DNA from 3 places in the Pseudomonas sp. ABa2 genome. Region 3 is predicted to be linked to each of the others. Evidence: predicted binding sites of a transcription regulator. Region 3 holds the regulator's gene; each other region holds the start of a gene.

Region 1 (7,758 bases), 1.7 Mb from region 3:
CGGGCCGGGCAGGCCCTCGCTGTGCTGGGCGAGCAGGGCCCACAGGCCGATGAAGGCGAGGATGCCGAGCAGCGGCGCGATGGCCGCCTTGAGCCCGTTGCCGAGGGTCTGCACGCTGGGCAGCAGGGCCATGGGCGAGAAACGCGGCTTGGCCAGCTGCGGCAGCGGAGTTTTCAGGGGCGCATTCATGGTCACCTCCGATCAGGCTTTGATGGCGAAGGAGTCGGCGTAGGCGGCCGGGTTGCTGCCGTCCCAGACCACACCGTCGATCAGCGTGCTGCTGCGCAGCGGGCTGCTCGGCACGGCCAGCTTGAGGGCGCCGGCCGCCTCGGCGTAGAGCGCGGTCTGGTTGATCTGCGCCGCCACGGCGGCGTAATCCGGCGCGTCCTTGAGCAGGCCCCAGCGCTTGAACTGGGTGAGGAACCACATGCCGTCGGAGTGGTAGGGGAAGTTGACGCTGCCGTCCTTGCAGAAGGCCATGGCGTGCTCGTCCTGCCAGCTGTTGCCGAGGCCGTCCTCGTACTGGGCGAGAAAGCGCGGTTCGATCACCTGTACCGGCGCGTTGACGTAGGCCTTGCCGGAAATCAGCTTGGCGGTGCTCTTGCGGTTCTCCTCGCTGGCCTCGATGAAGCGGCTGGCGTCGAGCACCGCCATGATCAGCGCGCGGGCGGCGTTGGGGTACTGCTCGATAAAGGCGCGGGTGGTGCCGAGCACTTTCTCGGGGTGATCCGGCCAGATCTGCTGGGTGGTGGTGGCGGTGAAGCCGATCTTGTCGAAGATCGCCCGCGCGCCCCAGGGCTCGCCGACGCAGAAGCCGTCCATGTTGCCGACGCGCATGTTGGCGACCATCTGCGGCGGCGGCACGACGATGGTCTTCACGTCGCTCAAGGGGTTGATGCCCAGGCTGCCGAGCCAGTAGTACAGCCACATGGCGTGGGTGCCGGTGGGGAACGTCTGGGCGAAGGTCAGCGGCGTGCCGCCCTTCTTCACGTGCGCGGCCAGTTGCGCGCCGTTGCTCACTCCGGCCTCGCGCAGCTGCTTTGACAGGGTGATGGCCTGGCCGTTCTGGTTCAGGCCCATGAGCACCGCCATGTCCTTCTGCGGCCCGGCCAGGCCGAGCTGGGCGCCGTACATCATGCCGTAGAGCACGTGGGCGGCATCCAGCTCGCCGGTGTTGAGCTTGTCGCGCACGCCGGCCCAGGAGGCTTCCTTGCTCGGGGTGATGCTCAGGCCGTACTTCTCGCCGAAGCCCTGGGTGGCGGCCACCACCACCGAGGCGCAGTCGGTCAGGGGGATGAAGCCGACTTTCAGCGCGGCCTTTTCCGGTGCGTCGGAGCCGGCTGCCCAGGCCGCACTGCGCAGTGAGGCCGGTGCCGACAGGCCGAGCGCGGCGATGCCGCCAACGGCACCGGCGAGGGCAATGGATTGCTTGAGGAAGTTGCGGCGGCTGGTGTCCAGGGGCTTGTTCGAATCACGATCGGTCATGGGGCTAATCCTTGTCAGGCACATAAACAAAAAACGGCGTACGCCAGGCCGCCTCGGTAAGAGGAGGTGGCCTGACGGACGCCGTTGTCCGTGATCCTCGGCCCGCCGCCGTTGGCGTGCTACGCAGGATGGTTGACAGGGACATAGCAAGGGGCTTGCCAGTTTTTCCAGGCAAAGACCCTGACGTTCTCGGCAGCGCACGGCGAGTGCCGCAGGGGCCTCAGCTGGCGAATGGCTAGCCGATAGAAATCAATGACTTGGATATGGGCTGGGGCCATTGGCGGGGGCCTGCCGGGCGGCCCAGCGGCCGCCGGCGCCGGCGCGCTCGTGGGCCAATGGCGTGCATGGCCGGGCGCCGCTGAGCCGTTTTGGTTCGAGGTGCCGAGCTCAGGAGGCTGGCTGGACGCGCGCTTCCTCGACGAAATCGCGCAGCCAGCGCAGCACTTCCACCGCCTCCCAGCGTGCCGGGTCGAACAGGGCGTAGGCCAGGCCCTGATAGCCGACCACATCCAGCTGGCGGTGGTAGCCGGCGCGCTGCAGCAGTGCCTCGATCTCGGCGAAGCAGGTGTTGAAGTGCTGGCGGTTAAAGGGCGTGCGGTTCTCGGTGACGATGCCCTCGAGCTGCAGTTCCTCGACCATTTCACGCACCCGCTCCAGCGGCATGCGGTTCACCCGGTGTTTCAGCTGCAGTACGTCCAGCATGGTGCGGCTCCTGTGCATTGGTTCGAGAGAGCAAGGGTAAACGAAAAATACTGTACAAATAAACAGTATTGGTGAATAGTGAGGCCACTGCAGCGACATCGACCCGTCCGCCCCGCACGGTGGACGCCTTGCGAGAGGAGAATTGGCAATGCAACAGATGCTGATGACGATTGTGCTATTGGCTGTGCTGAGCGGCTGCGCCCAGCCGCAGATCGAACGGCCGCAGGCCAATGGCGCCTACCTGGTGATCGAGGGCGAGCAGGCCTGGGCCGTGCTGGTGTCCGACGGCCGGCGCGTGGAGGAGGCGGGCAGGGTGCTGGACGTGATCCGCCTGCCCGGACATCACTCGAGCATCGCCGCCAGCTACGTGATCGACACGCCCAACTGCGGCAAGCTGCAGTGGCTGACCGAGCGCCACGGCGCGGCAGAGGGGGAAACCACCCTGCTGCCGGCGGCGTTCAACGAGGAGTTGGTCAGCCCGGGCTGCGTGCTGGCCCAGGGCCTGAGTCGCGCCTGGACGGCGCTGGATTATTCCGGCTGATATGACCAGGGCGCCTCGCGGCGCCCTGGTGGCTTTACTCGTCAGTGGCCTTGGCCTTCTTCGCCGGCAGCAGGCCGTCGGCGCGGAACATCGCCTTGATCCCGCGCAGCGCCTGGCGGGTGCGATCCTGGTTCTCGATCAGGGCGAAGCGCACGTGGTCGTCACCGTAGTCGCCGAAGCCCAGGCCCGGCGAGACGCAGACCTTGGCCTCGGCCAGCAGCTTCTTGGCGAATTCCAGCGAGCCGAGCGGGGCATAGGCCTCGGGAATCTTGGCCCAGACGTACATCGAGGCCTTGGGCTTTTCCACCATCCAGCCGATCTCGTGCAGGCCCTTGACCAGCAGGTTGCGACGCTGGCGGTACTGCTCGGCGATGTCGCGTACGCACTGCTGGTCGCCTTCCAGGGCGGCGATGGCGGCCACCTGCAGCGGAGTGAAGGTACCGTAGTCGTGGTAGCTCTTGATCCGCGCCAGGGCGGACACGAGTTCTTTATTGCCGACCATAAAGCCGATGCGCCAGCCGGCCATGTTGTAGCTCTTGGACAGGGTGAAGAACTCCACCGCGATGTCCTTGGCCCCCGGCACCTGCATGATCGAGGGGGCCTGCCAGCCGTCGTAGACGATGTCGGCGTAGGCCAGGTCGTGCACCACCAGCACGTCGTACTGCTTGGCCAGGGCCACCACGCGTTCGAAGAAGTCCAGCTCCACGCACTGCGCGGTGGGGTTGGAGGGAAACCCCAAGATCATCATCTTCGGCTTGGGGATGGATTCGCGAATCGCCCGTTCCAGCTCGGCGAAGAAGTCCACCCCCGGCACCAGCGGCACCGAACGCACCTGAGCGCCGGCGATCACCGCGCCGTAGATATGAATGGGGTAGCTGGGGTTGGGCACCAGCACGGTGTCGCCATGGTCCAGGGTGGCCAGCATCAGGTGCGCCAGGCCTTCCTTGGAGCCGATGGTGACGATGGCTTCGCTTTCCGGGTCGATGTCCACCGCGTAGCGCTCCTGGTACCAGCGCGAGATGGCGCGGCGCAGGCGCGGGATGCCGCGCGATGTGGAGTAGCCGTGGGTGTCTTCGCGCTGGGCGACCTGCACCAGCTTCTCGACTATGTGCGGCGGCGTGGCGCCATCGGGATTGCCCATGCTGAAGTCGATGATGTCCTCGCCACGGCGGCGCGCGGCCATCTTCAGCTCGGCGGTGATGTTGAACACATAGGGGGGGAGACGATCGATGCGCGCAAAGCGGCGCTTGGCGTTGTCGGCCATGATTTCCTCGAAGTACGTAAGCGCCCGGAACCGTCCGAGCGACGTTGGCCACTGCACTGGCCGGAGGCGACGATAAGGCGCCGGCAGCTCTGCTGTCCAGCGCAGTGGCGGGAAAAATTGCCGGTGCAGTGCGCCTGGGCTACTGCAGCGGCGCTCAGCCGCCGAGCATGTCGTGCATGGCGATGATCTGCTCGGCCACCTGGATCAGCTTCTGCTGGCGGCTCATGGCCTGGCGGCGCATCAGGGTGTAGGCCTCTTCCTCGTTGCAGCTCTTCATCTTCATCAGCAGGCCCTTGGCCAGCTCGATGCGCTTGCGTTCGGCCAGCTGGGCGTCGCGCGCCTGCAACTGGGCGCGCAGGGCCTGGTCGCTCTCGAAGCGGGCCATGGCCACGTCGAGAATCGGCTGCAGGCGCTGGGCGTGGATGCCCTCGACGATGTAGGCGCTGACCCCGCTCTGGATCGCCTGGCGCATGACGCCAGGGTCGTGCTCGTCGGTGAACATGACGATCGGTCGCGGCTGGTCGCGGCTGACCAGCACCACCTGTTCCATCACGTCGCGGCTGGGGGACTCGGTGTCGATCAGGATCACGTCGGGGCGCACGGCCTCGACCCGCTCGGGCAGGTCGATGGTCAGCCCGGACTCATCGATCACCTCGAAGCCGGCCTCGATCAGCGCGCACTTGAGGCGGCCGACCTTCTTCGGGGTGTCGTTGATCAGCAGGATACGCAGCATCGTGGACTCTCCGGGCGATTACAGGGCGACAGCCGGGCTGTCGGCCAGGGCGTGGAGACGGAAGCTGCGGGCGTAGCCGGCCGGGTCGCTGCCGTCCCAGCGGGTGCCATCCTGCAGCGTGGCGCTGCGCATGTCCGCGGGTATGGGGATATTCAGCGCCTGCGCCGCCTCGCGGTAAAGCCCCAGTTGCTGCACCTGGCGGGCGACGCCGAGGTAGTCGGGGTCGCTGCGCAGCAGGCCCCAGCGGCGGAACTGGGTCATGAACCACATGGCGTCGGACAGGTAGGGCAGGTTCACCGCGCCCTCGCCATGAAAGCGCAGCGGATGGGCGTCCTGCCAGGCGTGACCGAGGCCGTCCTGGTACTGGCCGAGAAAACGGGGCTGAATGGCCGACAGCGGTGCGTCGACGTAGTCGCGGCCGCTGAGCAGTTGTGCCGTGCTGCGCTTGTTCTCCTCGCTCTCGTCGATGAAGCGACTGGCTTCCAGCACCGCCATGATCAGCGCGCGGGCGGTATTGGGATACTGCAGGGCGAATTCGCGGGTGCAGCCGAGCACCTTCTCGGGGTGATCGGCCCAGATCGACTGACTGGTGGCGACGGTACAGCCAAGGCCCTCGTCCACCGCCTGCGCGCTCCACGGCTCGCCGACGCAGAGGCCGTCGATGCGGCGCGCCTTGAGGTGCGCGATCATCTGCGGCGGCGGCACCACCACGCTGTCGACGTCGTGCAGTGGGTGAATGCCCTGGCTGGCCAGCCAGTAATAGAGCCACATGGCGTGGGTGCCGGTGGGGAAGGTCTGGGCGAAGGTCAGGCGTGCACCTTGTTGGTGCGCGCGATGCAGCAGTGCTTCGCCACTGCTCACGCCTGCGGCCAGCAGCGGCTGCGACAGGTTGATGCTCTGACCGTTCTGGTTCAGGCCCATCAGAACCGCCATGTCGGTGGCCGGAGCGCCGCCCAAGCCGAACTGGACACCATAGATCAGGCCGTAGAGGCTGTGCGCGGCGTCCAGTTCGCCGCTCAGCAGCCTGTCGCGCAGCCCGGCCCAGGAGCTCTGGCGCTGCAGATTGAGGGTCAGTCCGTGTTTCTCGGCGAAGCCCTGAGTGGCGGCCACTATCACCGAGGCGGCATCGGTCAGGGCCATGAAGCCGATGTTCAGCGTGCGCTTCTCCGGCGCATCGCCGATCCCGGCTCCACCCGGCACATCGCTGAGGACTGCTTGTCGTTCGCTCATGTTGCTTGTCCCTTCTCCACGCAAAAAGGCGCCGCACCCACGTCCGCCACTGGGGCAGCAAGGGAACGACGCCATTGTCGTGAGCGGCTTCCGCCGTTGGAAGCGCTCTGTTATCGGGACTGAAGCAATGCATATGCCATCACGGGCGGCGTGTTGGCGTTTGCCGATCTTTGAGGGGGAGGCGCTAGTTAGCGCTCCAGCATCTGCTTGACGTTGCTCTGCGGGATCTGCTGCTTGCGGCCTTCGCTGTCGGTGAACTCGAGCATGCCGGTGTCCCGATCCAGCTCCGGTTTGCCGTCGCTGGTGAGCATCTGTCCATCGGTGGTGGTGATGATGTACTCGCTGCTGCAGCCGGCCAGGCCGAACAGGCACAGGGCGGCGATGATCCATGGCTTCATGATGTGCTCCTGAATGCTCGTATGGGGTGTCCCCAATTCAGAAGGTAGACGCTGCCGTTGCCGCCGCAAGGCGCCGCGACGTTTTGCGCCAGCCATAAACAACAAGCCCCGCACGGGGCGGGGCTTGTTCTACAGCGCTGGGATCAGGCCTGAACGACCGGGATCTTGGCGTTGGCCGCCGCTTCGCGGAAGTCGGCGATCTGGTCGAAGCTCAGGTAGCGGTAGATATCGCCAGCCATGCTGTCGATATCCTTGGCGTAGACCATGTACTCCTCGACGGTCGGCAGCTTGCCGAGAATCGAAGCGACCGCGGCCAGTTCGGCAGAGGCCAGGTACACGTTGGCGCCATCACCCAGACGGTTGGGGAAGTTACGGGTGGAGGTCGACACCACGGTGGAGTTGGCGGCGACGCGCGCCTGGTTACCCATGCACAGCGAGCAGCCCGGCATCTCCATGCGTGCACCGGCCTTGCCGTAGATGCCGTAGTAGCCTTCTTCGGTCAGCTGGTGAGCATCCATCTTGGTCGGCGGCGACAGCCACAGACGGGTCGGGATACCGCCCTTGACCTTGTCCAGCAGCTTGCCGGCAGCGCGGAAGTGACCGATGTTGGTCATGCACGAACCGATGAACACTTCGTCGATCTTGTCGCCGGCCACGGTGGACAGCAGACGGGCGTCGTCCGGGTCGTTCGGGGCGCACAGCACCGGCTCGTTGAGTTCGGCCAGGTCGATTTCGATGACTTCGGCGTACTCGGCGTCCTTGTCGGCTTCCATCAGTACCGGGTTGGCCAGCCAGGCTTCCATCGCCTGGGCACGACGCTCCAGGGTGCGGGCATCGCCGTAGCCTTCGCTGATCATCCAGCGCAGCAGGGTGATGTTGGACTGCAGGTATTCGGCGATGGCCGCTTCCGGCAGTTTGATGGTGCAACCGGCAGCCGAACGCTCGGCGGAGGCGTCGGACAGCTCGAAGGCCTGCTCGACGGTCAGGTTGTCCAGGCCTTCGATCTCGAGGATACGGCCGGAGAAGATGTTCTTCTTGCCCTTCTTCTCGACGGTCAGCAGACCTTTCTGGATGGCGTAGTAGGGGATGGCGTGGACCAGGTCACGCAGGGTGATACCCGGCTGCATCTTGCCCTTGAAGCGCACCAGCACGGATTCCGGCATGTCCAGCGGCATGACGCCGGTGGCAGCGGCGAAGGCCACCAGGCCGGAACCGGCCGGGAAGCTGATGCCGATCGGGAAGCGGGTGTGCGAGTCGCCACCGGTGCCGACGGTGTCCGGCAGCAGCATGCGGTTCAGCCAGCTGTGGATGATGCCGTCGCCCGGACGCAGGGACACACCGCCACGGGTGCGGATGAAATCCGGCAGGGTGTGGTGGGTGGTGACGTCGATCGGCTTCGGATAGG
Region 2 (7,758 bases), 640 kb from region 3:
GCAGGGGCTGAGCTGGCAGGCCGAGACCACGCCGGACGCGCAGATCGCCAGCCTGGCCGAACTGCCGGCGCTGCTCGCTAGCTGGTAAGCCGTAGCCCGGGCCGGGCACAAAAAACCCGCCACAGGGGCGGGTTTCGTGCAGCGTGCCGTCCTCAGATAGGGCGGCTGCCATATTTGCTGTCGGGCTTCTTGGGCGGGTCGGCGACCACGTTGGGCTCCACCTCCTGCACCTTGCCGCCACGGGCGAGGAAATCTTCCATCGCCTTGGCCAACGCGTCGCGCTCTTTCTGCTTGGCTTCGATGCTCGGCAGCTCGTCGACTTCGACGGCCTTGGCCTTGCTCTTCTTGCCGCCGGCTACGACTTCGCCGTCGCCCTCGTCGCCGCTGTCGCCGTCGTCGGCAGCCGCCAGCTCCTCACCGTCGTCCTCGTCGGCCCCTTCCAGGTCGTCTTGTTCCAGGTCTTCGTCGCTCATGTTCAACCTCATGACTTGCGAAAAGCAGGTTAGTTATAGCCCAGTCGCGCAGGCTTCACTGCCCGACCGGAAAAAATTCAAATGACCTCGCCTTGCCAGGTCGCCAGCACCCGCCGGGCGCCGCCATGGTCGCGGTGCTCGCCGAGGTAGATGCCCTGCCAGCTGCCCAGCGCCAGGCGCCCGTTCTGTATCGGCAGCAGCAACTGACAGCCCAGCAGGCTGGCCTTGAAGTGCGCCGGCAGGTCGTCCGGGCCTTCGTCGTCGTGTTCGTAGCCGCCCTCGCCCTGCGGCACCAGGCGGTTGAAGAAACGCTCGAAATCGCGGCGCACCGCGGGGTCGGCGTTCTCGTTGACGCTCAACGACGCCGAGGTGTGCTGCAGCCACAGATGCAACAGACCGACGCGCAGCTGCGCCAGTTCCGGCAAGGCGGCCAGCAGTTCGTCGGTCACCAGGTGGAAACCGCGACTGCGCGGACGCAGGCTGACGGTGCGTTGCTGCCACATCCGACTCTCGCTCCCGATGGCTTCAGCGCGCGCATTCTAGCGCGCCGTCAGAAAAAACAAAGGGCGCCCGAAGGCGCCCTTTGCGATTACCGGGAAAATCACTTGTTGGTGAATTCCGGGTAGGCCTCCATACCGCACTCGGCGATATCCACGCCCTCGTACTCTTCCTCTTCGCTGACGCGCAGGCCGATCACCGCCTTGATGATGCTCCAGACGATCAGGCTGGCGCCGAAGACCCAGGCGAAGATGCTGGCGATACCCAGCAGCTGGGCGCCCAGGGTGGCGTCGCCGTTGGTCAGGCACACTGCCAGCAGGCCCCAGATACCGACCACGCCGTGCACCGAGATGGCGCCGACCGGGTCGTCGATCTTCAGCTTGTCCAGGCCGAGGATGGAGAACACCACCAGCACGCCGCCGACGCCGCCGATCAGGGTCGCCTGCAGACCGCTCGGGGTCAGGGGTTCGGCGGTGATGGCCACCAGGCCGGCCAGGGCGCCGTTCAGCGCCATGGTCAGGTCGGACTTGCCGAACAGGATGCGCGCCACGATCATCGCCGCGATCAGGCCACCGGCGGCGGCCATGTTGGTGTTGACGAACACCTGGGCCACGGCGTTGGCATCTTCGATGGTGCTCATCTTCAGCTGCGAGCCGCCGTTGAAGCCGAACCAGCCCATCCACAGGATGAAGGTGCCGAGGGTGGCCAGCGGCAGGTTGCAGCCGGGGATGGCATTGACCTGGCCACCCGCGCCGTACTTGCCCTTACGCGCACCGAGCAGCAGCACGCCAGCCAGGGCCGCCGAAGCGCCGGCCATGTGCACCACGCCGGAGCCGGCGAAGTCGAGGAAGCCGGCTTCGTTGAGGAAGCCCGAGCCCCACTTCCAGAAACCCTGAACCGGGTAGATGAAACCGGTCATAACCACGGCGAAGGCGAGGAAGGCCCACAGCTTCATGCGCTCGGCCACCGCACCGGAGACGATCGACATGCAGGTCGCGGCGAACACCACCTGGAAGAAGAAGTCGGAACGGGCCGAGTAGTAAGGCGCATCGTCGCCACCGGCGAGTACCGAGTCGACGCTGTTCTCGTCGCCGATCAAAAAGCCCAGGCTCGGCAGGATGCCGCCTTCCGGGCTGGAGTACATGATGTGGTAGCCGATCACCAGGTACATCACGCTGGCCACCGCGTACAGGGCGATGTTCTTGGTGAGGATCTCGGTGGTGTTCTTGGCGCGGACCAGGCCGGATTCGAGCATGGCGAAGCCTGCCGCCATCCACATCACCAGGGCACCGCAGATCAGAAAGTAGAAGGTATCGAAGCCGTACTGCAATGCAGTCAATGCTGTGTTGTCCATTTTTCACCTCTTGCCGGCGCTTATTGTGCGCTGTTCGGTTAAGACGCCCGGGTTGGCTCCGGACGCGTTCCGTATGCTTTACAGGTAGTTGCCACGCTCGATCTGGATCGCTGAACCCCCTGCGCCGCAAGGCGACCAGGTGTTCCCATCACGGAGCGCGAAACCTGCGAGGGTCAGGCACAGCGGGGCGGCGAGGACTTCGCCGACTCCGGCATTCGTCGTCGACAGCGGCGCGGGACCGCCAATCGAGGGCAAAAGGGCTCCTAGCCCTGCGAAAGTTCGCAGAGTCATGGGTTTACTCCTGGGGCGTGGGGTTCGGAGGTTTTAGATCGCGTCGGTATCGGTTTCGCCGGTACGGATGCGGATCGCCTGTTCCAGATTGACCACGAAGATCTTGCCGTCGCCGATCTTGCCGGTGTTGGCCGCCTTGGTGATGGCCTCGATGACGCGATCGAGCTGATCGTCGGCGATGGCCACGTCGATCTTCACCTTGGGCAGGAAGTCGACCACGTACTCGGCGCCGCGATACAGCTCGGTGTGACCCTTCTGGCGGCCGAAGCCCTTGACCTCGGTGACGGTAATGCCCTGCACGCCGATCTCCGACAGCGACTCGCGCACATCGTCCAACTTGAACGGCTTGATGATGGCAGTGACTAGCTTCATGAAACTTTCTCCCGTGTAAGGTGGACTTGCCCCAGGAATTGCGAACCCGGCTCAAGTCTAAGCGCAGTGTCTGGCTTTTGTAATGCACCGACCGCCCAGCCTGGCGTGGCCGATACCCACCAACCGCTCCCGACGAAACACTCCCCCGCTCCGTCCGACGCACCGGTACTGCATCGGTGCATGAGTCGCTAGGCCCTAAGCAGAAAGCTTGCCAGCTCCCATAAAAGCGCCGCGATTCAGGGTTTTACCTGCAGCCTGATGCAACCGGGGCGAGGCCGCGGCGGCACTTACGCACAAGATTGGTGCGCCATGCGCGCCGACCGTGCGCAAAAATCGTGCAGCTGACGGGACGACGTCCCGCCGCCGACCACGTGCTACACTGCCCGCCGTCTGTACTCGGAACCCGCCCATGCTGCCGCCCAAAGCCCTGCTCGACACCCTCAGTAGCCACGCCTCGCGCCTGTTCAGCGGCGACAGCCCGCTACCGCGCGCGGAGCTGGAGGCCCAGTTCAAGGCCCTGCTGCAGAGCGGCTTCAGCAAGCTCGAGCTGGTCAGCCGCGAGGAGTTCGACAGCCAGATGGTGGTATTGGCCCGCACCCGCGCGCGCCTGGAGGCACTGGAAGCCAAGGTTGCCGAGCTGGAAGCCAAGCTCAACCCACCCGCCGACTGATCCAGCGGCGGGACCGATCAAGGAGTGATCATGTCCCTGGCCCTCGTCCACAGCCGCGCCCAGGTCGGCGTCGAAGCGCCCACCGTCACCGTCGAGGCGCACCTGGCCAACGGCCTGCCATCCCTGACCCTGGTCGGCCTGCCGGAGACCGCGGTCAAGGAAAGCAAGGACCGCGTGCGCAGCGCCATTCTCAACGCCGCCTTCGAATTTCCCAGCAAACGCATCACCCTCAATCTGGCCCCCGCCGATTTGCCGAAGGACGGCGGTCGCTTCGACCTGGCCATCGCCCTGGGCATTCTCGCCGCCAGCGGTCAGGTACCGGCCCCATCTCTCGATGCATACGAGTGCCTGGGCGAACTGGCGCTGTCCGGCGCCGTGCGCCCGGTGCAGGGCGTGTTGCCGGCGGCGCTGGCCGCCCGCGAAGCCGGACGCACCTTGCTGGTGCCGGCGGCCAATGCCGAAGAGGCCAGCCTCGCCTCCGGGCTCAGGGTGATCGCCGTCGACCACCTGCTGCAGATCGCCGCGCACCTCAACGGCACGGCCCCCATCGAACCCTATGCCGCCCAGGGCCTGCTCCGGCAGAGCCTGCCCTACCCCGACCTGGCCGAAGTGCAGGGCCAATTGGCGGCCAAGCGCGCCCTGCTGGTGGCGGCCGCCGGCTCGCACAACCTGCTGCTCAGCGGCCCGCCCGGCACCGGCAAGACCCTGCTCGCCAGCCGCCTGCCAGGCCTGCTGCCGCCGCTGGACGAAAGCGAGGCGCTGCAGGTGGCGGCGATCCACTCGGTGGCCAGTCATACGCCGTTGCAGCACTGGCCGCAGCGCCCCTTTCGCACCCCGCACCATAGTGCCTCGGGGCCGGCGCTGGTCGGCGGTGGCAGTCGTCCGCAGCCCGGCGAGATCACCCTGGCGCATCAGGGCGTGCTGTTCCTCGACGAGCTGCCGGAGTTCGACAGGAAGGTCCTGGAGGTGCTGCGCGAACCGCTGGAGAGCGGCCATATCGTCATCGCCCGGGCGCGCGACAAGGTGCGTTTCCCGGCGCGTTTCCAGCTGGTGGCGGCGATGAATCCCTGCCCCTGCGGCTACCTCGGCGATGCGAGCAACCGCTGCCGCTGCACCCCGGAGCAGATCCAGCGCTACCGCGCCAAGTTGTCCGGGCCGCTGCTCGACCGCATCGACCTGCACCTGACCGTGGCGCGCGAAAGCACGGCGCTGGAGGTCCCGGCACAGGATGGCGAAAGCACCGCTGAGGCCGCGGCCAAGGTCGCCGCCGCGCGTCAGCGCCAGCTGCGGCGCCAGGGCGTGGCCAACGCCCTTCTCGACCTGCCCGGGCTGCGTCGGCACTGCGCCCTGAGCGAAACGGATCGCCACTGGCTGGAGAATGCCTGCGAGCGCCTCGGCCTGTCGCTGCGCGCCGCGCACCGGGTACTCAAGGTGGCACGCACCCTGGCCGACCTGGCGGACGAGGAGCGGATCGCCCGCGGCCACCTGGCCGAGGCGCTGCAGTATCGACCGGGGATGGGCTGAGACACCGTCGCTACAACCGTTGCACCTCGGGCAGGCGCATCGCCGCCACCTCCGCCAGCAGGTAATCGCGCAGTCGTTGCAGGCGCGCCTGGGCGCGGTGCGCCTTGGGCCACACCAGGTAATAGCTGGAGCCGCTGTAGACCGCCTGCCGCCACGGCAGGCCAAGGCGGCCGGCATTCACGTCCTCGGCCATCAGCAGCAGATCGCCGATGGACACCCCATAGCCGCGCGCCGCCGCGACTATGCCCAGTTCGAGCATGTCGAACAGCTGGCCGCTCTTCAGCGGAATCCGCTCGGCCAGCCCGGTGATCTGCAGCCATTGCCGCCAGTCGCGCCGGTCCGGGGTCGGGTGCAATTGTTCGGCGGCCTGCAGCCGCGCCAGCGGCCAGGGGCCGCCGGCGACATCGGCGGCGGCGCAGACTGGGATCAGCCATTCCTCGAACAGCAGCACGCTGTCCCACTCCTCCGGGAACTGGCCGTCGGCCAGCAGCACCGCGCAGTCGAAGGGCTCGTGGCGAAAATCCACCTTGTCCACGTCCATCCAGGCGCTGGTCAGCTGCACCTCGCTCTCCGGGTAGGCCAGGCGAAAGTGCGACAACCGCGCCAGCAGCCAGCGCATGGTCAGGGTCGAGGGCGCCTTCAGGCGCAGCACGCTGTCGTCGGCGCGCAGCGCGGAGCAGGCCCGCTCCAGCGCATCGAAGCCGTCGCGCAGGCCGGGCAGCAGGGCGCGCGCCGGGTCGGTCAGCTGCAGGCTGCGGCCACGGCGCTCGAACAGGCGGCAGGCGAAATGTTCCTCGAGGGTACGGATATGCCGGCTCACCGCGCTCTGGGTAATGGCCAGTTCCTCGGCGGCGCGGGTAAAGGAGGCATGCCTCGCCGCCGCCTCGAAGGCGCGCAGGGCGTAGAGCGGCGGCAGACGCCGGTTCATCGCGTCAAACCATGATTTTTAATCATGACTGGCATGGCTATTTTCCTTTTGTGGGCAACTCGCTAAACCCAGAGAATAGCTGTCATTGCTAATCCTCAGACAGTCTGGGGAGGCCTATCCTGCCGAAGTTTTACTCATCATGAAGAATGCCCTTGGCCACGAGCTGGGCGCGCTGCTGCGCCTGGCCGGCCCACTGATCTCCGCCCAGCTGGCCCACGCGCTGATGATCTTCACCGACACGCTGATGATGGCGATGCTCGGCCCGCAGCAACTGGCCGGCGGCGCGCTGGGCGCCACCTGCTATTTCATCTTCTCGATCTTCTGCACCGGGGTGATCGCCGCCGTGGGCAGCCTGGTCGCCATCCGCCACGGCGCCGGCGACCCAAGCGGCGTCGCCCGCCTGCTGCACAACGGCCTGTGGCTGGCCCTGCTGCTGGGCATGGTCAGCGCGCTGTGCCTCAACGGCCTGGGCCCGCTGCTGCCGCACCTGGGCCAGGCGCCTGACGCCGCGGGCCTGGCCATGGAGTTTCTGCGCCCGTTGTCGCTGGCCCTGCCCGGCTACCTGTGCTTCATGGCCTTGCGTGGCTTCACCAGTGCCATCGGCCATCCCGGCCCGGTGATGGCCATCAGCATCGTCGGCACGGCGGCCAACTTCGTCATCAACTATGCGCTGATCAAGGGCTGGTTCGGCCTGCCCAGCCTGGGCCTGGGCGGTATCGGCATGACCACCGCGCTGGTCAGCAGCGGCATGGCCCTGGCGTTGGCGCTGTATATCCTGCTCGCGCCCCACTACCGCCTGTACAAGCTGCGCAGCGGCCTGGGCCGTCCGCAGCGCGCGGAGATGCGCGCCCTGCTGCGCCTGGGACTGCCCATCGGCGGCACCTATGCTGCCGAGCAGGGCCTGTTCACCTTCGCCACCCTGTGCATGGGCGCGCTGGGCAGCGTGCAGCTGGCGGCGCACCAGATCGCCATGCAGACGGTGGCGCTGGCCTTTATCGTGCCGCAGGGGCTGTCCTACGCGGTGACCTTCCGCGTCGGCCTGCACTACGGCGCCGGGCGCCTGCCGCTGTCGCGCCTCAGCGGCCATCTGGGCATAGCCCTGGGGGCGGCGTTGATGCTGCTGTTCGCCCTGCTGTTCTGGCTGCTGCCGGAATGGATCATCGGCCTGTTCCTCGACCGCCACGATCCGGCCTTCGCCGAGATCGTCACCCTGGCGGTGAGCCTGCTGGCGATTGCCGCCTGGTTCGAACTGTTCGATGGCCTGCAGAGCATCGCCATGGGTGCGATCCGCGGGTTGAACGACGGCCGCACCACCTTGTTGATCGGCCTGAGTGGCTACTGGTGCGTCGGTGCGCCACTGGCCTGGCTGCTGGCCTTCGTGCTCGGCTGGGGCGCCGCGGGCGTCTGGTGGGGCTTGGCGGCCGGCCTGGCGGTGACGGCGAGCGGCCTGGTGCTGGGCTTTCAGTGGAAGACGGCACGCTTGCAGCAGGCGGACCGGGTAACAGGCGAAGCCTGCCTGTCGTAATGGCGCAGCCTGCGCGTTAGGAAGGCGTTACCGACAACAGCGGCTGGCGCTGGCCGAACACCAGAAAGCGCGCCAGCTCGGCCAGCGGCACGGCCTTGCTGATCAGGTAGCCCTGCACCTGGT
Region 3 (7,758 bases):
TCTCCCATCCCGGCGGCGCCCTCGGCCGGCGCCTGCTGCTCAAGGTGGAAAACGTCATGCACGCAGGCGAAGCCTTGCCGCGGGTGAACCGCGGCACCAGCCTGCGCGACGCCCTGCTGGAAATGACCCAGAAGGGCCTGGGCATGACCGTGGTGCTGGAAGACGACGGCCGCCTGGCCGGCATCTTCACCGACGGCGACCTGCGCCGCACCCTGGACAAGGGCATCGACGTGCGCCAGGCGCTGATCGACGAGGTGATGACCCCGCACGGCAAGACCGCCCGCGCCGAAATGCTCGCCGCCGAGGCGCTGAAAATCATGGAAGACCACAAGATCAACGCCCTGGTGGTGGTCGACGAGCAGGACCAACCGGTCGGCGCGCTGAACATGCACGACCTGTTGCGCGCGGGGGTGATGTGATGAACGACCTGTTGCGCCGCGCCCGCGCGATCAAGCTGGCGATCTTCGACGTCGACGGCGTGCTCACCGATGGCCGCCTGTACTTCCTCGAGGACGGCAGCGAGTTCAAGACCTTCAACACCCTGGACGGCCACGGCATCAAACTGCTGATCGCCTCCGGCGTGCGCACCGCGATCATCAGCGGGCGCAAGACCCCGGTGGTCGAGCGCCGCGCCAACAATCTCGGCATCCAGCACCTGTTCCAGGGCCGCGAGGACAAACTCGTGGTGCTCGACGGCCTGCTCGCCGAACTGGGCCTAAGCTACGAGCAGGTCGCCTACCTGGGTGACGACCTGCCGGATCTTCCGGTGATTCGCCGGGTCGGATTGGGCATGGCCGTGGCCAGCGCCGACGCCTTCGTCCGTGAGCATGCCCATGGCGTGACCCAGGCGCGCGGCGGCGACGGCGCGGCGCGGGAATTCTGCGAACTGATCATGCGTGCCCAGGGCACGCTGGATGCGGCCCAAGCCGCCTACCTGTAGAGCACAGCATGCAGCGTAAAGCCCTCAACTACCTGATCTTCGCCCTGATCGCCTCCCTGGTCGCGGCGCTCGGCTACTGGAACATCGCCCCCGACGGCGACCGCCAGGCCCAGCCGGCAGACAGCGACAACGCCGTGGACTTCTACGTGGTCGGCGCGCGCACCGTGCAGTTCCAGGACGACGGCAAGCTGCACTACCGCATGACCGCGGACAAGCTCGAACACGTCAAGGCCAGCGACATCACCCTGGTCAGCATGCCCAAGCTCGACCTGTACCGCGGCAGCGAACTGCCGTGGAAGGTCACCAGCCAGCGCGCCGAGGTCTCCCCCGGCGGCGTCGAGGTGGAACTCATCGACGACGTGCGCATCGCCCGCACCGACGCCGAGGGCCGCCCGACCATCATCACCAGCAGCCGCATGACCGTGATTCCTGACAAGGAATATGCGCAGACCGAGCAAGCCGTTAGAATCGTCGCGGCCAACGGGGTGACCACGGCACAAGGAATGAAAGCGTACTTGAACGACGGCAGGATGCTCCTGCAGTCCAACGTAAGAGGCCAGCATGAGGTTCGTTAACACCCTCCCCCTGATTCTCAGCCTCGGCGCCGCATTGGGAAGCGCGGCGGCCTGGGCCCTGCCGTCCGACCGCGAGCAGCCGATCCGCATCCAGGCCGACAGCGCCGAGCTGGACGACAAGCAGGGCGTGGCGGTCTACCGCGGCTCCGTGATCATCACCCAGGGCACCCTGAAGATCACCGGCGACACCGTGACCATCACCCAGACCGCCAGCGGCGACATCGACGTGTTCACCTCGGTAGGCAAACCGGCCTACTACGAGCAAAAGCCGGCGGCGGACAAGGAAATCGTCAAGGCCTACGGCCTGACCATCCAGTATTTCGCCAGCAACGAACGCATCGTGCTGATCGACCAGGCCAAGGTGATCCAGGAAGGCAACACCTTCGAGGGCGAGAAGATCGTCTACGACACCCAGCGCCAGATCGTCAACGCCGGCCGTGCCACGGGCACCAACGTCAGCGTGCCGCGCCCGCGTATCGACATGATCATCCAGCCGAAGAACAAACCCGCGGACCAGCAGGCACAGCAGTAATGGCCATTCTCAAAGCCCAACACCTGGCCAAGAGCTACAAGGGCCGCCAGGTCGTCCGCGACGTCAGCCTGAGCATCGAGAGCGGGCAGATCGTCGGCCTGCTCGGCCCCAACGGCGCCGGCAAGACCACCTGCTTCTACATGATCGTCGGCCTGGTGCGCGCCGATCAGGGCCGCGTGCGCATCGACGACCTCGACGTCAGCCACCAACCCATGCACGGCCGCGCCCGCGCCGGGATCGGCTACCTGCCGCAGGAAGCCTCGATCTTCCGCAAGCTGTCGGTGGCCGACAACATCATGGCCATCCTCGAGACGCGCAAGGACCTGGACCGCGCCGGCCGCCAGGCGGAGCTGGAAAACCTGCTGCAGGAATTCCACATCCACCACATCGCCGACAGCCTCGGCATGAGCCTGTCCGGCGGCGAGCGCCGCCGCGTGGAAATCGCCCGCGCCCTGGCCACCAACCCCAAGTTCATCCTGCTCGACGAGCCCTTCGCCGGCGTCGACCCGATCTCGGTGGGCGACATCAAGCAGATCATCCACCACCTCAAGACCAAGGGCATCGGCATCCTGATCACCGATCACAACGTGCGCGAGACCCTGGATATCTGCGAAACCGCCTACATCGTCAACGACGGCCAGCTGATCGCCGAGGGCGACGCCGAGACCATCCTCGCCAACCAGACGGTGAAAGAGGTTTACCTGGGCCACGAATTCCGCCTGTAGCTCGCCCGCTATTTCACTACAGAAATATGGCAAGCCCTAGGCAAAGCCGAGAAGTTCAGGCATATAATTTGCTTCCTGGTGGCGCCGCGGCGCCCTGTAGTGGAAGGCGTAACCCGCCGGTGAATTAAGGTCTGCAATGAAACCATCGCTAGTCCTCAAGATGGGCCAGCAGCTGACGATGACCCCGCAGCTGCAACAGGCTATCCGCCTCCTCCAACTGTCGACCCTGGACCTGCAACAGGAAATCCAGGAGGCACTGGAGTCCAACCCCATGCTCGAGCGCCAGGAAGACGGCGACGACTTCGACAACAGCGACCCCATGGCCGACGGCGCGGAAAGCGCCGCGCCCACCCCGAGCAAGGAAGACAGCTACCAGGAAACGACCCCCACGGTCGACAACCTGGAAGAGGGCGAATGGGGCGAACGCATCCCCAACGAGCTGCCGGTCGATACCGCCTGGGAAGACGTCTACCAGACCAGCGCCAGCAGCCTGCCGAGCAACGACGACGACGAGTGGGACTTCACCACCCGCACCTCCAATGGTGAGAGTCTGCACAGTCATCTGCTCTGGCAACTGAATCTGGCTCCGATGTCGGACAAGGATCGACTGATCGCCGCCACCCTGATCGACTGCATCAACAACGACGGCTACCTGGAAGAAAGCCTCGAGGAAGTCGCCGAATCCTTCGACCCCGAGCTGGACGTCGAACTGGACGAGGTGGAAGTGGTGCTGCACCGCATCCAGCAGTTCGAGCCGGCCGGCATCGGCGCCCGCGACCTGCGCGAATGCCTGCTGCTGCAACTGCGCCAGTTGCCCGCCGGCACGCCCTGGCTGAGCGAGACCCAGCGCGTGGTCGGCGACTACCTTGAACTGCTCGGCAGCCGCGACTACGCCCAGCTGATGCGCCGCAGCAAGCTCAAGGAAGACGAGCTCAAGCAGGTCATCGACCTGATCCAGCGCCTCAACCCGCGCCCGGGTTCGCAGATCGAGTCCAGCGAGCCGGAATACGTGGTGCCCGACGTCATCGTGCGCAAGCACAACGACCGCTGGCTGGTGGAGCTGAACCAGGAGGCCATGCCGCGCCTGCGGGTCAACCCGCAGTACGCCGGCTTCGTCAAACGCGCCGACTCCAGCGCCGACAACACCTTCATGCGCAACCAGCTGCAGGAAGCGCGCTGGTTCATCAAGAGCCTGCAGAGCCGCAACGAGACGCTGATGAAGGTCGCCACGCAGATCGTCGAGCACCAGCGCGGCTTCCTCGACTACGGCGACGAGGCGATGAAGCCCCTGGTGCTGCACGATATCGCCGAGGCGGTGGGCATGCACGAGTCGACCATCTCGCGGGTCACCACGCAGAAGTTCATGCACACCCCGCGCGGCATTTACGAGCTGAAATACTTCTTCTCCAGCCACGTCAGCACCGCCGAGGGGGGCGAATGCTCGTCCACCGCGATCCGCGCCATCATCAAAAAACTGGTTGCCGCAGAAAACGCGAAAAAGCCGTTGAGCGACAGCAAGATCGCTGGTTTACTGGAGGCACAAGGCATCCAAGTCGCCCGTCGGACAGTCGCTAAGTACCGCGAATCCCTCGGCATAGCGCCCTCCAGCGAGCGCAAGCGACTGATGTAGGCCAGATCGATTGGAAGCCTCTCGCTTCCAAGCCAAAGTGTTCCGGCGGCGGGTCGCATAGGACCCGCCTCTTACACAAGGCAACAAGGAGAAAGCGGTATGCAAGTCAACATCAGTGGACACCAGCTGGATGTGACCGACGCCCTGCGTGACTATATCGGCGAGAAACTCGGCCGATTGGAACGCCACTTCGACAAGATCACCAACGTTCAGGTGACCATGGAGGTCGAGAAGCTCAAGCAGAAGATCGAAGCTACCCTGCACGTCGCCGGCGGCGAGGTCGTCGCCAACGCCGAACACCAAGACATGTACGCCGCCATCGACCTGTTGGCCGACAAACTCGACCGTCAACTCATCAAGCACAAGGAAAAGCAGCTCGAACGCCTGCAAGGCGCCACGGCCCGCTGACATTCCCCATCCATGATCCGACTTGAAAACATCCTGACCCCCGGCCGTTCCCTGGTGAACGTGCCGGGCGGCAGTAAGAAACGCGTGCTCGAACAGATCGCCAATCTGGTGGCACGCGACCTGCCCGACCTGGATGCCCAGGACATCTTCGAAAGCCTGATCGCCCGCGAGAAGCTCGGCTCCACCGGCTTCGGCAACGGCATCGCCATTCCCCACTGTCGCCTGGCCGGCTGCAGCGCGCCGATCAGCGCGGTGCTGCGCCTGGACACCGCGGTGGACTTCGACGCCATCGACGGCGCCCCGGTCGACCTGCTGTTCGTCCTGCTGGTGCCGGAAGCGGCCACCGACGCCCACCTCGAACTGCTGCGCCAGATCGCCAGCATGCTCGATCGCCAGGACGTCCGCGAACGTCTGCGCCAGGCCCCGGCCAGCGCGGATCTGTACCAGGTGGTCGTGGACATCCAGAACGGTCAATAAGCATGCGCCTGATCATCGTCAGCGGTCGCTCCGGCTCGGGCAAGAGCACCGCCCTCGATGTACTTGAGGACAACGGCTTCTACTGCATCGACAACCTGCCCGCCGGCCTGCTGCCGGATCTGGCCGAACGCGCCCTGCTCAACACCGAGATGCTGCTGCCGCAGGTGGCGGTGTCGATCGACGCGCGCAACCTGCAGAGCCACCTCAAGCGCTTCCCGGAACTGCTCGAACAGGTGCGCCAGCGCAACATCCGCTGCGACATCCTCTACCTCGACGCCGAAGACGAGACCCTACTCAAGCGCTTCTCGGAAACCCGCAGGCGCCATCCGCTGACCGACGAGAACCGCTCGCTGGCCGAGGCCATCGCCGATGAGAGCCAGGTACTGGCGCCCATCGTCGACCTGGCCGACCTGAAGATCGACACCACCCACCTCAACCTCTACCAGCTGCGCGACAGCCTCAAGCTGCGCCTGCTGGGTCAGCCTGAGCCGGGCACCGCCTTCCTGATCGAATCCTTCGGTTTCAAGCGCGGCATGCCGGTGGACGCCGATCTGGTGTTCGACGCGCGCTGCCTGCCCAACCCCTACTGGAAGCCGGAACTGCGCGACTTCTCCGGGCTGCAGCAGCCGGTGGTCGACTACCTGGCGGCGCAACCGGAGGTCGAGGAAATGTACCAGGACATCCTCGCCTACCTGGAGAAATGGCTGCCGCGCTTCGCCGCCAGCAACCGTGCCTATGTCACCATCGCCATCGGCTGCACCGGCGGTCATCATCGCTCGGTATACCTGGCCAACCGCCTGAGCCAGGCGCTGAAAAAACCGCTGAAGAACGTCCAGGTGCGTCACCGCGACCTCAGCTAAGGAACTCCGCCGCGATGCCAGCCCGTGAAATCACCATCATCAACAAGCTCGGCCTGCACGCCCGCGCCGCCGCCAAGTTCGTCGGCGTGGCCAGCACCTACCCCTGCCAGGTGCGCATCGGTCGCTCCAGCGACAGCCTGGTGGACGGCAAGAGCATCATGGCGGTGATGATGCTGGCGGCCGGCAAGGGCACCCCGGTGCACCTGCACACCGAGGGCGAGCAGGATCACGAGGCGCTGGACGCGCTGGTCGGCCTGATCGAGAACTACTTCGAGGAAGGCGAGTAACCCCCCCAAAAAACCACAAGGCCACCCGCGGGTGGCCTTGTCGTTTCGGCCCATCTCAACTGCCGGCGACGGTCATCTTCTCGATCAGCACCGAGCCGGTGCAGATATTGCCGCGCCGTTCCAGGTCGCGGCCGACCGCGACGATCTGGCGGAACATGTCGCGCAGGTTGCCGGCGATGGTCACCTCCTGCACCGGGAACTGGATCTCGCCGTTCTCCACCCAAAAACCGGCGGCGCCGCGCGAATAGTCGCCGGTGACCAGGTTCAGGCCCTGGCCCATCAGCTCGGTGACCAGCAGGCCGCGCCCCATGCGTTTGAGCAGAGCGACCTGGTCTTCGTCGCCATGGCTGACGAACAGGTTGTGCACGCCGCCGGAGTTGGCCGTGCTCGGCAAGCCCAGCTTGCGTCCGGAATAGGTGCCGAGCACATAGGACACCAGCTCGCCCTTGTCGACGAAGGACTTGGCGTAGGTGGCCAGGCCGTCGCCGTCGAAGGCGGCGCTGCCCAGCGCCCGCGGCAGGTGCGGGCGCTCGTCGAGGCTCAGCCATTCGGGGAACAGGCGCTGGCCCAGCGCACCTTCAAGGAAGGAGGAATGGCGGTACAGGTTGCCGCCGGAAATCGCCGCCAGCAGGTGGCCGAACAGGCCGCCGGCCAGCTCGGCGGCGAACAGCACCGGCACCTCGCAGGTCGGTACCGGGCGCGCGCCGAGGCGGCTCACCGCGCGCAGCGCGGCGCGCCGGCCGATCTCGCCGGCGTCGGCGAGCAGTTCGCCCTGGCGGTTGACGTCGTACCAGTAGTCGCGCTGCATCTGCCCTTCGCCGCCGGCGATCATCACGCAGCTCAGGCTGTGGCGGGTGCTGGCGTAACCGCCGACGAAGCCATGGCTGTTGCCGTAGACGCGGCAGCCCTGGTGGGTGTTGAGGCTGGTGCCGTCGGCGTTGTTGACCCGGGCATCGGCGGCAAAGGCCGCCGCCTCGCAGACCAGCGCCTGCTCCACGGCCTGCTCGGGGCTGATCGACCAGGGATGGTAGAGATCCAACTCGGGCAGCTCGCGGGCCATCAGCGCGGCATCGGCCAGGCCGGCGCATTCGTCCTCGCTGGCGTGCCCGGCAATCGCCAGCGCTGCCGCCACCGTCTCGCGGATCGCCGCGCTGCCGGTGGCCGAGGTGCTCGCCGAGCCCTTGCGCTGGCCGACGTAGAGGGTGATACCAAAGCCCTGATCGCGATTGAACTCGACGGTTTCCACCTCGCCCTGACGCACCGTGGTGGACAGTCCCTGGCCGGCGGACACCGCCACCTCGCAGGCGCTGGCGCCCTGGCGCTT

The links. Region 3 encodes sigma-54, which starts transcription at its own class of promoters, with help from an activator protein. Its sites were predicted from a motif close to ANTGGCATNNANNTTGCTNT; they were not measured.
Region 1: AC1G9C_RS12315 (CmpA/NrtA family ABC transporter substrate-binding protein) is a predicted target of sigma-54. The motif match lies at 6,077-6,096, and genes of this name have one in related genera.
Region 2: glnK (P-II family nitrogen regulator) is a predicted target of sigma-54. The motif match lies at 3,185-3,204, and genes of this name have one in related genera.

The regions. Positions count from the first base shown of each region.
Region 1 is NZ_CM155239.1:2,517,126-2,524,883, reverse strand. It holds gene ntrB (nitrate ABC transporter permease) at 1-189, opposite strand, end outside; gene AC1G9C_RS12340 (CmpA/NrtA family ABC transporter substrate-binding protein) at 202-1,485, opposite strand; gene AC1G9C_RS12335 (hypothetical protein) at 1,873-2,187, opposite strand; gene AC1G9C_RS12330 (hypothetical protein) at 2,336-2,728, shown strand; gene alaC (alanine transaminase) at 2,763-3,992, opposite strand; gene AC1G9C_RS12320 (ANTAR domain-containing response regulator) at 4,147-4,725, opposite strand; gene AC1G9C_RS12315 (CmpA/NrtA family ABC transporter substrate-binding protein) at 4,744-5,955, opposite strand; gene AC1G9C_RS12310 (YgdI/YgdR family lipoprotein) at 6,144-6,353, opposite strand; gene acnB (bifunctional aconitate hydratase 2/2-methylisocitrate dehydratase) at 6,497-7,758, opposite strand, start outside.
Region 2 is NZ_CM155239.1:222,209-229,966, reverse strand. It holds gene AC1G9C_RS01100 (HAD family hydrolase) at 1-88, shown strand, start outside; gene sutA (transcriptional regulator SutA) at 153-473, opposite strand; gene AC1G9C_RS01090 (secondary thiamine-phosphate synthase enzyme YjbQ) at 551-976, opposite strand; gene AC1G9C_RS01085 (ammonium transporter) at 1,075-2,325, opposite strand; gene glnK (P-II family nitrogen regulator) at 2,650-2,988, opposite strand; gene AC1G9C_RS01075 (accessory factor UbiK family protein) at 3,398-3,658, shown strand; gene AC1G9C_RS01070 (YifB family Mg chelatase-like AAA ATPase) at 3,689-5,182, shown strand; gene AC1G9C_RS01065 (LysR substrate-binding domain-containing protein) at 5,193-6,110, opposite strand; gene AC1G9C_RS01060 (NorM family multidrug efflux MATE transporter) at 6,250-7,635, shown strand; gene AC1G9C_RS01055 (putative bifunctional diguanylate cyclase/phosphodiesterase) at 7,652-7,758, opposite strand, start outside.
Region 3 is NZ_CM155239.1:866,812-874,569, reverse strand. It holds gene AC1G9C_RS04245 (KpsF/GutQ family sugar-phosphate isomerase) at 1-419, shown strand, start outside; gene AC1G9C_RS04240 (KdsC family phosphatase) at 419-940, shown strand; gene lptC (LPS export ABC transporter periplasmic protein LptC) at 949-1,515, shown strand; gene lptA (lipopolysaccharide transport periplasmic protein LptA) at 1,502-2,047, shown strand; gene lptB (LPS export ABC transporter ATP-binding protein) at 2,047-2,772, shown strand; gene AC1G9C_RS04220 (RNA polymerase factor sigma-54) at 2,909-4,402, shown strand; gene hpf (ribosome hibernation-promoting factor, HPF/YfiA family) at 4,502-4,810, shown strand; gene ptsN (PTS IIA-like nitrogen regulatory protein PtsN) at 4,823-5,287, shown strand; gene rapZ (RNase adapter RapZ) at 5,290-6,147, shown strand; gene AC1G9C_RS04200 (HPr family phosphocarrier protein) at 6,162-6,434, shown strand; gene pmbA (metalloprotease PmbA) at 6,490-7,758, opposite strand, start outside.